DNA from 3 places in the Arthrobacter sp. TS-15 genome. Region 1 is predicted to be linked to each of the others. Evidence: riboswitches for the same ligand, from Rfam matches in the RefSeq annotation. Region 1 holds a riboswitch; each other region holds the start of a gene.
What was found. Region 1 has a riboswitch for cyclic di-AMP ahead of EU811_RS20200 (M23 family metallopeptidase). Riboswitches for the same ligand answer to the same signal wherever they lie in the genome.

Region 1 (4,235 bases):
GCGGCCGAGCTTACGGTACGGTTCGGTGTCCACCACGCCGTTGGCGCGCAGGACCTTGGCGATGGCCGCGGCGTCAATGGAGTCGTCAAAGTCGATGGTGGCGATGACGTTGGAGCGGTCCTCGGCGTTTGCGACGAAAGGCGTGGCGTACTCGGAGGCCTCAGCCCAGGAGTAGATGCGGTTGGCAGAATCTGCCGTGCGCTTGCTGGCGAAGTCCAGGCCGCCGTTGCTGTTGAGCCACTGCACCTGTGCGTCCAGGGTCACCAGGGTGGAGAGCGACGGGGTGTTGTAGGTCTGGTTCAGCTTGGAGTTATCAATGGCCGTCTGCAGGTCCAGGAAGTCCGGGATCCAGCGGTCGCTGGCCTTGATGCGTGCAGCACGCTCCAGGGCTGCGGGGGAGAAGAGGCCCAGCCAGAGGCCGCCGTCGGAGGCGAAGTTCTTTTGCGGGGCGAAGTAGTAGACGTCCGATTCGGCAACGTCAACGTCCAGCCCGCCGGCCGCCGAGGTGGCATCCACCAGGACGAGGGAGCCTTCATCAGCACCCTGGACGCGTTTGACGGGCGCAGCCACGCCCGTTGACGTTTCATTCTGGGGCCAAGCGTAGACGTCAACGCCGGTTTCGGCCTGTGCCACCGGGCGGGTTCCGGGTTCGGCCTTGATGATGGAAGAAGCATCAAGGAAGGGTGCCTTGTTGGTGGCGGCAGCGAACTTGGAACCGAACTCACCGAAGGACAAGTGCTGTGCCTTCTTCTCCACCAGGCCAAACGCCGCCACATCCCAGAACGCCGTTGAGCCGCCTACGCCGAGGACAACCTCGTAACCTTCCGGAGCGCGGAAGAACTGGCTGAGTCCTTCACGGACCGAACCCACCAGGTTCTTGACCGGAGCCTGGCGGTGGGAGGTACCCAGGATGGTGGACGATGCTGCAGACAACGCCTCGATCTGTTCCGGGCGAACCTTGGACGGTCCAGCGCCGAAGCGTCCGTCCTTGGGCAGAAGGTCGGCGGGAATGGTGATGCTGTTGTCGCTCACGTGGCGCTCCAATGGGTGTCGGCTAGAGATGGGAGGTGGCATGGGGCATCAACTGCCCCTTCGACACCCCAATTCTGCCTGACACGGCCCGGCCTCAGGAACCTGCCACCGTCATAGTCCGCCACGTGGAATGCGGTCCCACCGAATGCGACCGGAATTATCCAGAGTAATTCCAAATAAGCTAGGCTGGGGGTTGGCGTTCAGGGGGCGGCGGTGCACACCGTCCGCCCTTGCCAGGGACGCGGTACGGTGGAGATTACGCAAGGAACTGCGTTCGAGGAGAGCTGAGCTGGATGACGGATCTGATCGATACCACTGAGATGTATCTTCGGACCATTTTGGAGCTTGAAGAAGAAAACATTGTGGCCCTGCGGGCCCGCATCGCCGAGCGCCTGCGGCACTCCGGCCCCACTGTTTCCCAGACCATTGGACGCATGGAGCGCGATGGCCTGGTGATTGTGTCCAACGACCGCCACCTGGAACTGACGGAAGCGGGCCGGAAGCGCGCCACCGAAGTCATGCGCAAGCACCGCCTCGCGGAGCGCCTGCTGGCCGACGTCATTGGGCTTGATTGGGCCTACGTCCATGATGAAGCGTGCCGCTGGGAGCACGTCATGAGCGAGCGTGTGGAGCGTCGGCTCTACGAGCTCTTGGAACACCCCACGGAGTCTCCCTACGGCAACCCCATCCCCGGACTTGAAGCGCTTGGCGGCCTTGCCAGCCAGCCCTTCCCTCGGCTGGATGTCAACCTTCTCCAGGCAATGGACGGATATGCCGCCGCTACCCGCGTGGTGGTCAGCCGCCTCGCGGAGCCCATCCAGGTTGAGCCGGAGCTCCTGACCCAATTGGACGAAGGCGGAATCCGTCCCGGAGCAAGTGTCTCGCTGGAGCGCGTCGGCGAGTACATCTCCGTCCGTGTTCCGGGCATCGAAGGAGCTTTGGAGCTGCCGCCCGAGGTGGCCGCGCACGTCTTCGTATCCCTCAACTGAGTGTCGACGGCAGCGCCGTGTCAAACCTCACTTCTGTCACTTTTTAGCGTGCGTGACCTGCGGTTTTCCGAAAATAGTGATAAGGGCTTCTCGCTCTGAGCCCGATCCTGTTGATAACGAATTTATTACCGAAGGCCTTAATCCCCTATAGTTATTTACTAGCGCTGATACCAAAGCGTTACCTGATCCGGAGCCGAGCTCTGCCAGCGGATCAGGTGTGTCACCCACCACTGGCAGAGGCGGGGGAACCACAAGCGGCTGTCTAAAGAAGCAGCCTTGGGGTGAAGTCCGCAGCAGAAGTGCCCACGTATACAAGTCCCTCTTGGGATACCTGTGTGCCGTGAGCGCCTCGCGCGGACCGGGTCTTTGTACTCTCTGACCCGAATCCGACAGCTAACTTCGCAGGCTTTTGAGAGAGGAACAGAGTTTGACATCGCAGAACGTCAGGGGTCGCCGCCGCGCGTCCGGCCCCGCTGCTGAGCTGCGGCCAGCCACCGTCGTCACGGAGATCCGGCCCCGCGCCACCGAGCGTCAAGTGCGCCGCCGTAAGAGCCCCCTGCGCCAGGTTGCCGACTTCGCCGCTGCCAGCGGCGTCGGGCAGAAGGCCGGTGTTGCGCTTGCCGCCACCGGGCTTGCCCTGACTGTCGGCCTGCCGGCCACCAGCCCGGTCATGGCCACCTCGGAATCGGGCCAGACCGAGTCCGCCCTCGCCGTCGCAGCCCCCGCGGGCAGCCAGCCCGAGGTTTCCGCGGCCGCGTCGGCGAAGATCGACTTCAGCCGAGCCGCAGTCGCCACTGCCGCTGACCCCGATGGGAAGTTGAAGCAACTGCTCAGCGCCCAGTCGGCCGGAAGCATCCAGCGCGCATCATCCGTTGGCACCATGGCCAGCCCCCTTGACACACTTACCACGGCATCGCCCTTCGGCTACCGCATCAGCCCCCTCACGGGCGGCGCCGGTGACTTCCACCGGGGCCAGGACTTCGTTGCCCAGTGCGGCACCGCTGTCCACGCAGCGGCAACCGGCAAGGTCACTTTCGCCGGATGGCACGAATATGGCGGAGGCAACCGTGTGGTGATCGACCACGGCAACGGCCTCGAGACCACGTACAACCACCTGTCGTCCTTCACCGTCCAGGTGGGACAAACCGTCAACCGTGGCGATACCGTCGCGCTGAGCGGCACCACGGGCGCTTCAACCGGCTGCCACCTCCACTTCGAGGTTCAGGTCAACGGTGAAGTCGTAGACCCCATGGGCTGGCTCTAACCAATCTGATGGTCGCCTCTCGCATGTGCGGGACACCCCGTGACCTGAATGTGACATTTGCGTTCAACTGTTGTAGCGTACAGAGCGCATCGGCTTTTTAGGGGGCCGGTGCACTTGAGTGGATTGCCTAGCTCTGCCACCTCTCAAGGTCCGTTCGCATAAATCGTCTGGCAGGGGCGGGGGAACCACTTCTGGTCTTCGTGAGAAGGCCTTGGGGTTAAGTCGCAAAACTTCCTTGGAAGCGGCGCGGCCGGATGACTCCCATCCGAATCCGACAGCTCACCTCGCAGGCATTGGGAGAGGCTACCTACGTGTCATCACGCACTACCCCTGCGCGCCATCGCGCCCAAACGGTTCGCACGAACCCGTTGAACACGCTTTCCAAGGCTGTATCCACCAACGCCGGAACCATGAGCCGTCAGGCCATCGTTCTGGCCGCAGCCTCAGGCCTCGTCCTCACCGTCGGATTGCCCGCACAGGCAGCCGACGCCGATGTTTCCAAGACTGAAGCCTCCAGCACCCAGCAGCTGGTTGTAACGGCAGTGGTTACCGCAGAGCCAACAGCCACCGTTTCCTTCGAGAGCCCCACCGTGGCCACCAAGGAAGCCCCCAAGGTAGTCCAGCGCGCAGCGCAGGTTACCGAACGAGCAACGGCCACCACGGACGAAGCCCCTGAAGCCGTGACGGCGAAGTCCTCCGAGGCCAAGGACCCGGCTGCCAGCGCAGCTGCTTCCGGCCTTGCTGCTATTGCCTACACCGGCATCGGCTCCCCGTACGTTTGGGGCGGAACAACACCTAACGGCTGGGACTGCTCCGGCTTCACCCAGTGGGTCTACGCCCAGGCAGGCATCAGCATCCCCCGCGTGAACGCCTGGACGGCTATGACGCCCACCAGCACTCCTTCTCCCGGCGACCTCGTCATGCAGAACGGCGGAGCCCATGTGGGCATC
Region 2 (4,235 bases), on a different contig from region 1:
CCTGATAGCCACTGATGCCGGACCGGGGGACCCTTTCGAGAAAGTTCCGGAGATGTCCCGCCGCGCCCGCGGCATTCCGGTGTGGGCGGCACTGAGGCAGCTGGGCCGGGACGGCGTGATTTCCATGGTGGACCGTCTTGCGGCAAATGCCCGTGCTTTGGCTGAAGGACTATCCGCGATCCCGGGAGTGGAAGTGCTCAACGACGTCGTATTCACGCAGGTCTCCGTGAGTTTCGGCAGTGACGATCGCACGCACCGCATCACCCAGCGGCTCATGGCCGAGGGCGCGGTGTGGATGTCCGGTTCGTCATGGCGAGGACGTGAGATCCTGCGGATCTCTGTGAGCAACTGGACCACGGACGCTGGTGATGTGGCCGCGTCCATCGCGGCCGTACGGGGCGCGGTGGAGGCTGAACCGGAGGCGTAGCGCTCTTCGGAAAGTTCAGTGCCTGTGAGGGCCCCGGCCCAGTTCGGCGCGAAGCCCGGCGACGGGAATTGTCCCGCGGCGCAGTTTGCGGGTCAGCCCCGCCAACCCTTTGAGGTCGGTCAAAAGGGTACGTACGACGTCGACACTTGAGTCGGGATTGTCGCTCCAGTCCACCGGCACCTCATGAATGCGCAGAGCGGAGCGGTCAGCGATGATCAGCAGTTCGGTGTCGAAAAACCATGCTTCATCACGGGTGTAGGGGAGCAGCTGGCGGGCGACGTCGGCACGAATGGCTTTGAACCCGCACTCAGCATCGGAGAAGCGCGCTCCCGTCAGGACGCGCAACAGAAAATTGTAGGTGCGTGCAATGACGTCACGGTGGTGGCTGAATCTCCCGTGCGAAGCCTTTGCCAGACGCGTGCCGACACTGAGGTCGGAGTGGCCCGACATCAGCGGGGCCAGAAGAGGAGCCACGGCCGAAAGGTCGAAGGACAGGTCCAGGTCTATATAGGCAAGCAGCGGTGACGCGGAGGACAACCAGATCTTACGGAGGGAGTTTCCGCGGCCCCTTCGATCAAGACGGACCACCATAAGCTCGGGGAATTCCCTCGCCAGGCGTTCGGCGATCCGCAGGGTGCCGTCCGTGCTGGCGTTGTCCACCACAGTGATCCGGAAGGTGTGCGGAAGAGTGTCTGCAAGGTGCCCGTGTAGCCTGCGAACGTCTTCTTCCAGGCGGACTTCCTGGTTGAACACAGGTAGGGCGATGTCCAGGACGGGAGCCAGCGCGGGTGTGCTGGCGGGAGGGACTTGCACCGTCCTATGCAGTGCTGGCCGGGGAGCTGTGAGCGTCATATATCCAGCATGCGACGGCCGATTATGTGGGCTCTAGGCGGAGGCTGTGACCGCGCTGTGAACCATGGGCAGCGCCTGTGAACCACGGGTGGCGCCTGTAAAACAGCAAAAGCCGCACCCGTTCCCGCCATCCGCTCCAGTGGGTACTGGGGCGGACGGCGGGAACGGGCGCGGCAATGAAGCGGTCTGGCTTAGTACCAGTTGTTGGCCAAGTGGAAGCCCAGAGCGGCGGACGGGGATCCGTAGCGCTCCTTGATGTAGTTCAGGCCCCACTTGATCTGGGTCTGGTAGTTGGTCTGCCAGTCAGCACCAGCGGAGGCCATCTTGCCGGCCGGGAGGGACTGGACAATGCCATACGCGCCGCTGGAAGCGTTGGTGGCAGTGGTCCTCCAGTTGGATTCCTTCTCCCACAGGGTGTTCAGCGCGGTCATCTCAGCTGCGCTCCAGCCGTAGTTGCCCAGGATGCTGGCGGCGTAGGCCTTGGCAGCGGCGGGGTCGTCCACGGCTTTCGGGGTGGCAGCGGCAGCTGCAGCTTCCGCAGCGGCGGCGGCAGCAGCGGCGTCGGCGGCTTGCTTGGCTGCAGCGTCAGCGGCAGCCTTCTCAGCTGCGGCTTGGGCGGCAGCGGCGTCGGCGGCTTGCTTGGCTGCAGCGTCAGCGGCAGCCTTCTCAGCAGCGGCCTGGTCAGCGGCAGCCTTGTCGGCAGCGGCCTTCTCAGCAGCTGCCTTGTCCGCGGCAGCCCGGTCAGCTGCGCCCTTGGCGGCGGCAGCATCCAAGGAAGCGGAGATTTCAGCTGACTTGTTGGCGCTGACCTGGGCAGCAGCCTGGGTCCCGGCAACGCGGCTCGCCTCAGGGAGAGTCAACGCAGCGTTTGCGGCGGTTCCGAGCGATGCAACACCCAGTGCGGCTGCAACAACGCCGGCTACGACTGACATGCGGTGGCCGGACTTACCCTGGCGGGCAGCGTTCTTGAGGACGGACTGCGACTTGGTGAGCGGTGCGTTGTGTTCGTCGCGGTGACGCGCAGAAGGGCGCGTCTGATCGTTAAATTCAGACATGTTGTGTGACCTCTCAGCGCCTGCGGAGTTAGCTGTCGGGTTCGGATGAGGTCATCCGGCCGCGCGTCACGCTGCGGCTTCACCCCTAGGGCGGCACATTGCCAGGCCCGGAGACTGTGGGTCCCCCGTCTCTGCCTCAAAGAAGAACGGACTCCGGGAAGTGGCAGAGCTCGGCGCATCCCGGATGTGGGTCCTTGGGGAAACCCACCCTTTCGACGGTACAGGAGGTTTCTTCAGAAGTCACATTTAGGTAACAGAGATCACGACGCCGGTGAGTCGCCTTGCCGGCGTGCCTGACCTTCTCCGGTGCTTACCGTGGGAAGTCGCAGCGCGAACTCAGTGCGCCCGGGCCTGGACGTCACCTCCACGGTGCCACCATGGGCGGCAACAATCGAATCCACAATGGAAAGGCCCAGTCCCGAGGTGCCTTCAGAACCCGATCTCGCGGCATCAGCGCGGGCAAAACGGGAGAAGATCCGGCCTTGGAAATCGACCGGAATGCCCGGGCCGTTGTCCGTCACTGTGACCACTGCGCTGCCATCAGCGGAGAGCATGACGCCTGTCACCACGGTGGTGCCGGGATCGGTATGTTTGCGCGCGTTGGACAGCAGGTTGGCAAGCACCTGGTGCAATTGCGTTACATCGCCGCGGACTGTCACAGGTTCATCGGGGAGCTGGAGGTGCCAGATGTGATCCGGCGCCATGACCTTCTCATCACTGACGGTTTCGATCACCAACTGGGTCAGGTCAACGTCCTCGACTTTCACGGGCTGCCCCTCGTCCAGGCGCGCCAGCAGCAGCAGGTCCTCAACCAGCGTGGTCATGCGCTCCGATTGGCTCTGGACCCTTGCCAGCGACTTGCGGCCATCGTCGGTGAAGGTCTCGGTCATCCTCAGCAACTCCGTGTAGCCTCGGATCGCGGTGAGCGGTGTGCGGAGTTCGTGTGAGGCATCAGCGACGAACTGACGCACCTTGGTTTCGCTTTCCTGCCGTGCTTCCAATGCACTGGCGACGTTCTCCAGCATCTGGTTCAGAGCATGGCCAACGCTTCCAACTTCCGTTCCGGGATGAGCGGCCGACGGCGGTACGCGCACCGCAAGTGCCACCTCACCGGCGTCGAGGGGGAGGCGCGAAACCTTGGTGGCAACCTCGGAGAGCTGCTCAAGCGGCCGCATGGTCCGCCGGATGATCACTGTTCCGGCGAGGCCGATCAGTACCAATCCGCCCAACGAAACCAACACCATGGTCCACACCAGCGAGGCCTCGGCGCTTTGCTTGTCCGCCAAGGGCAGCCCCGTCACGATCACATCACCGTAGGTGTCCACTGCCACCAGCCGGTAGTCACCATTGGATAGGGATCGATCCACCGGCACGTTGTCCTTGGGGAGCGACAACAGGACCTGCTCATCGGCTGCGGAGAGTGAAACGCGGTTGCCTTGGGCGTCGATGAGCCCCGAACTTCTCACGGTTGAGCCGTCGATCCTCGCGTTGAGCGTTCCCGCGGCCTGGCCGCGCGCTTCCAGCGGGTCAGGCCTTCCGGAGGGGTTCGTGGGAAAGTTCGACGGCGGCCTGCCGAAGTCGGTCGCGCGGCTGGACGCCTGCTCCAATTGCCTATCGAGCTGCCTGTTGAAGACCATGTCCATGGACGCGTAGCTGACAATGCCCACGGCTCCGCAGATGGCCACCAGGAGCGCCATGGCCACCAGGACCAGGCGTGTCCGCAGGTGCCAGGTGGACGGGTTCAGCCAGCTGCGCTGTGGATTTCCGGGAATACGGGAGCTTTTGGCCACTCCTGACAGTGTGCTCAACGCCTAGTCCGCTGGCTTGATGACGTACCCGGCGCCACGGATGGTGTGGATCATGGGCGGATGGTTGGCTTCGATCTTCTTGCGTAGGTAGGA
Region 3 (4,235 bases), on a different contig from region 1:
CCACCACTACCAGGGCGGGGGCCACGGCCTCGAACGGCACCAGGTTGATCAGGGGAGTGAAGAACATGGCAACCAGGAAGAGTGCGCCGGTGACGATCGAGGCGAGCCCGGTTCGTGCACCTTCGCCGATACCGGCACCGGACTCCACAAAGATCTGGTTGGACGAAACAGAGGCCCCACCGCCCACGATCGCTCCGAGCGCGTCCACTTGGAGGACCCGGTCCACGTTGGGAATGTTCCCGTCCTTATCCACTGTCCCGGCCTCGTTGGCCAGGCCCACCATGGTGCCCATGGCGTCGAAGAAGATGCTGAGCAGGATCACGAATGCCAGCAAAGCTGCACCGATGAAACCGAGGTGCTCAAAGGCGCCGAACGGGTTGGCCTTGCCGATCAGGGACAGGTCCGGTGCGCCCCATTCACTGAGTTTGGGGGCCACCAGGGACCAGCCGCGGGGGTTGACGTTGGTGCCGTCAAAGCTTGGGCCAATGTGGAGAGTGAACTCGAGGATGGCAGCCAGCGCGGTGGACACAACGATGCCTATCAGGATGGCTCCGCGGACCTTCCGGACCACCAGTGCGATGGTGAGGATCAGGCCCACTGCGAATACCAGGGTGGGCCAGCCAAGGAGCTTGCCGTCCACGCCCAAACCGAGTGGAACGGTGGTACCGGCGGCGTCGGGGATGCGCCGGACGAAGCCGGCGTTGACCAGGCCGATGAGGGCGATGAAGAGGCCAATGCCCACAACTATTGCCGTTTTGAGGGCTTCGGGCACCGCCTTGAACACTGCAGTCCGGAATCCGGTCAGCACCAGGATGAGCATGGTGATGCCCGAAAGTACCACGAGTCCCATCATGTCCGGCCATGTCAGCCCGGGGTGCGATGCCACCGTGACTGCGACGAACGCGTTGACGCCCAAGCCTGTGGCCACGGCGAACGGGTGCTTGGCCCAGGCTCCCATGAGGATGGTCAGGATGCCGGCAACGAACGCCGTGGTGGCCGCCACGGCGGTGAAACCCAGCGACGCGCCACTCGAATCGGGTCCGGAGAGGATCAGTGGATTGAGCACCACGATGTAGCTCATGGCGAAGAAGGTCGCGAAGCCGCCACGGATTTCCCGCGAATATGTGGATCCACGTTCGGAGATCTTGAAGTAGCGGTCGACTGCAGAACCTTGTTTAAGCATGAAGGTCTCCGGGGATCGAGGGGGAGTTTGCTCTCAAATCCTATGTTGTCCGGTGCGGGCCCTCCCAACGATTCGCCTAGTCTGTAAGGAAGCCAACACTAGGAGAAACCGCCCCATGCGTACCATCCGCCCGCTTCTGGCCGCCGTCGTCGCTGCTCTTGCTTTTGCTTCCGCCCTGCTGTTTGCAGCGGCACCGGCGTCCGCGCACGACGTCGCCGAGTCCACAGCGCCAGCCAACGGTGCCCGCGTTGCGGAAGTCCCGGCGTCGGTCTCCATTACGTTCAACAACCGCCCGCTCGCGATCGGTTCGGGCGTAACGGTGACGGCTGGCGGCGAGAACTGGGCGGACGGTCCGGTCGAAATCATCGACAACCAGGCCGTTCAGAAGCTCCGCGAGGGCGCCCCTGCCGGCGAGTTCACAGTGGTATGGCGCGTGGTCAGCTCCGACTCGCACCCGATTGAGGGCACCTTCACGTTCACAGCCGCCGCAGGAGGCTCGACGTCGGCGAGTGGTACGGCGGGTGCCTCACCAGCGGCTTCGGCTTCCTCAGCTGCGGTACCAACAGTGGGCACCGCCGCACCAGGGACTGCCGGTAACAATGAGCCAGCCGCCGACGCCTCCCAACCTTTCCCTTGGAGCATTGTGGGGCTGGCTGTTGTGGCTGTGGGTCTCGTTATTTATCTCGCCGTTACCGCACGGAAGAAATTGGCGGCGTCCAACGACTCAGAGGGCGATACTCCCGCGGAATAGCGCGGTTTTCTACGTAGCTGCGAATATCTCGAATCGGTTACCGCGACACGCCAGAAGCCCACTTCCCGTTACTTAAATGTGACTTCGGGGGAATCATCGCGTACCGTAGTTCCTGTGCCTGTTCCACGTAGCGGGCACTTCCGGCCTGATTGCCTAGCTCTGCCGCAGTCCGGAATCCGTTCGCAGACAAACCTACGGCAGAGACGGGGAACCCAATTTAGGTCGCTTTCGAGCGTGCCTTGGGGTGAAGTCACGATGCTTTCGCTGAACAGCGGGAGATAGTGGCCGGGTGACTCCCATCCGAATCCGACAGCTAACCTCGCAGGCATCGGGAGAGGCTCTTTCATGTCTTCACGCATTCTTCGCGGCCGTCGTAAGGCGGACAGCGTACGTCCTAATCCGTTCATCTCCATCTCGAAGGCAGTTGCCAGCAACGCTTCAGGCGCTGGTCGTCAGGCAGCTGTTATCGCAGCAGCCTCTGGCCTCGTTTTGACCGGTTCCATTGCTGCTCACGCAGCTGAGACCCCGGTTCAGCGCGATTCCAGCCCCGCAACGGTTGCTGAGACCGTTTCCGAGGCACCCACCAAGGTTGTTACCGCCCTGTCGACGGCTACCGTCAATTTCGAGCGTCCCGCAGTTGCTTCCGTAGCAGCTCCGGTCATCGAAAAGCCGGCCCCCGTTGTTGAGGCCCCTGTAGCCAAGAAGGCAGCTGTCACCACGGCTGCTGCTGCAGCTCCCGTTGCCGCTCAGGCCGCGGTTGCTGCTCCTGTTGCTGCCGCACCCGCACCGGTTGCCGCTGCTCCTGCAGCTGCCCCCGCCGCCGGCGGCGTCAACGCAGCCATGGTTGCTTCGGCTTACGCACAGATTGGTATCTTCCAGGACTGCACCGCCATGGTCGAAAAGGCCCTTGGTTCCGCAGGTATCCCGGTAGGCGACCTCGGTCCCATGCAGTTCATGAACTACGGCAAGGTCGTCAGCGATCCCCAGCCCGGTGACATGATCGTCCAGTCCGGCCACGTTGCTATCTACATCGGCAACGGCCAGGCCATCAGCGGTGGCATCAACGGCAACCAGACGGGCATCCACCCGATCAGCTGGTTGACCGCAACGGGTCCCCTGACCTACGTACGCGCTGGCGCATAAAGCCTCACGCTTCAGTTCAAAGGCCGGTGCCTTCGAAGACTTATGTCTCCGGAGGCACCGGCCTTTGGCGTTAAGTTCTGTTCGTAAAAGTTCAGTACGGGACGTACGACGGCGGACTTGGCCGGCTTGCGGGGGTGGTAGCGCGTTTGCTTGCGGGACTTCCTAGGCGATGGCGACGCCGGGACCCGCCGGCAGGGCAACCTTGGAGGAGATGGCCTGACCCACTGCTTTGGCTTGCCGCAGCACTTCCTTGGGGGACGGAGTGATGAGGTCTCCGACGCCCACCAGGTGCATTCCTACGGCCCGCATGGCCGCGGCAAGATTCTGGCCGACTGCTATGCCAAGTTCGGCCAGCATGCGCCGTAGCTGGCTTTGGGCGCAGCGTGTCACTACTACGTGGTCTGCCAGGAGAACGCCTTGGGCTGTGTGGATTGCCCACTGGCGAGGATGGGATTCGTGGGGGCCGGATGCGTGGAGCCCGGTCCTCAGGCCTGTGGTTGTCATGCTGGCGGCCACACCGTATCCGATATGCCGTGAGGGATCTGAGCCCAGGAAATCCAAGCGGACAGCGCGAGTGGTGTTGCGAACGTCCAGGTGATGACTGGCAGCGTAGTTCCTCAGGTGGCGAAGGATTTCGTTTCGTTCCTGCATTGCTGCCGGATCTGCGGCGTCGGTGCGTTTGAGCATGCCTGTATGGACGGACGGTCCAGTAGTGGATAACGCGCCGAACCCGTCTACCACGATCGAACCCACGCCGTAGCGGCTGAGTTCGCTGGCAACTGCCAAGCCGGACAGGCCGGCTCCGATGATCACGGTGGTGGTGCGTTCCGTGCCGGAATCAGGCGTGAGTGACACTGCTTGGTTCCTCCTTGACGTGTGTGCCTTTCGGCATCGCGTGGGATCGCGTCCGAGTTCCCCAAGCGGCCGCAAGTAAATGACCGGGGCGTGTGGTGTGAGACACGTTTTCCGGCCATTCGGTGACTCGAACACTACCGAACTTTTTCGGCCATGGATAGCCTCTCCGCCTGCGCGTTTTGTCTCTTCGCCGCGAGCACCCCAGGGACCGCCGGGAACCGAGCCCTGACCGTTATGCACATAGCCAAATGTCGTCTTGATTCGCCACTGCTGACCGAGAATAGTGAGCATTGGGAGGAGGAA

Region 2: another riboswitch for cyclic di-AMP. It lies ahead of EU811_RS00745 (aggregation-promoting factor C-terminal-like domain-containing protein); the one in region 1 lies ahead of EU811_RS20200 (M23 family metallopeptidase).
Region 3: another riboswitch for cyclic di-AMP. It lies ahead of EU811_RS02610 (NlpC/P60 family protein); the one in region 1 lies ahead of EU811_RS20200 (M23 family metallopeptidase).

Annotation. Positions count from the first base shown of each region.
Region 1 covers NZ_SDXQ01000051.1:16,046-20,280, reverse strand. The annotation lists gene serC (phosphoserine transaminase) at 1-1,032, opposite strand, end outside; gene EU811_RS20205 (metal-dependent transcriptional regulator) at 1,326-2,021, shown strand; cyclic di-AMP (ydaO/yuaA leader) riboswitch at 2,233-2,444, shown strand; gene EU811_RS20200 (M23 family metallopeptidase) at 2,449-3,285, shown strand; cyclic di-AMP (ydaO/yuaA leader) riboswitch at 3,431-3,592, shown strand; gene EU811_RS20195 (C40 family peptidase) at 3,597-4,235, shown strand, end outside.
Region 2 covers NZ_SDXQ01000004.1:30,487-34,721, reverse strand. The annotation lists gene EU811_RS00755 (pyridoxal phosphate-dependent decarboxylase family protein) at 1-427, shown strand, start outside; gene EU811_RS00750 (glycosyltransferase) at 443-1,279, opposite strand; gene EU811_RS00745 (aggregation-promoting factor C-terminal-like domain-containing protein) at 1,471-2,334, opposite strand; cyclic di-AMP (ydaO/yuaA leader) riboswitch at 2,340-2,496, opposite strand; gene EU811_RS00740 (sensor histidine kinase) at 2,595-4,142, opposite strand; gene EU811_RS00735 (response regulator transcription factor) at 4,146-4,235, opposite strand, start outside.
Region 3 covers NZ_SDXQ01000006.1:294,719-298,953, reverse strand. The annotation lists gene EU811_RS02620 (NCS2 family permease) at 1-1,183, opposite strand, end outside; gene EU811_RS02615 (copper resistance CopC family protein) at 1,299-1,934, shown strand; cyclic di-AMP (ydaO/yuaA leader) riboswitch at 2,109-2,276, shown strand; gene EU811_RS02610 (NlpC/P60 family protein) at 2,280-3,077, shown strand; gene EU811_RS23725 (FAD-binding protein) at 3,240-3,932, opposite strand.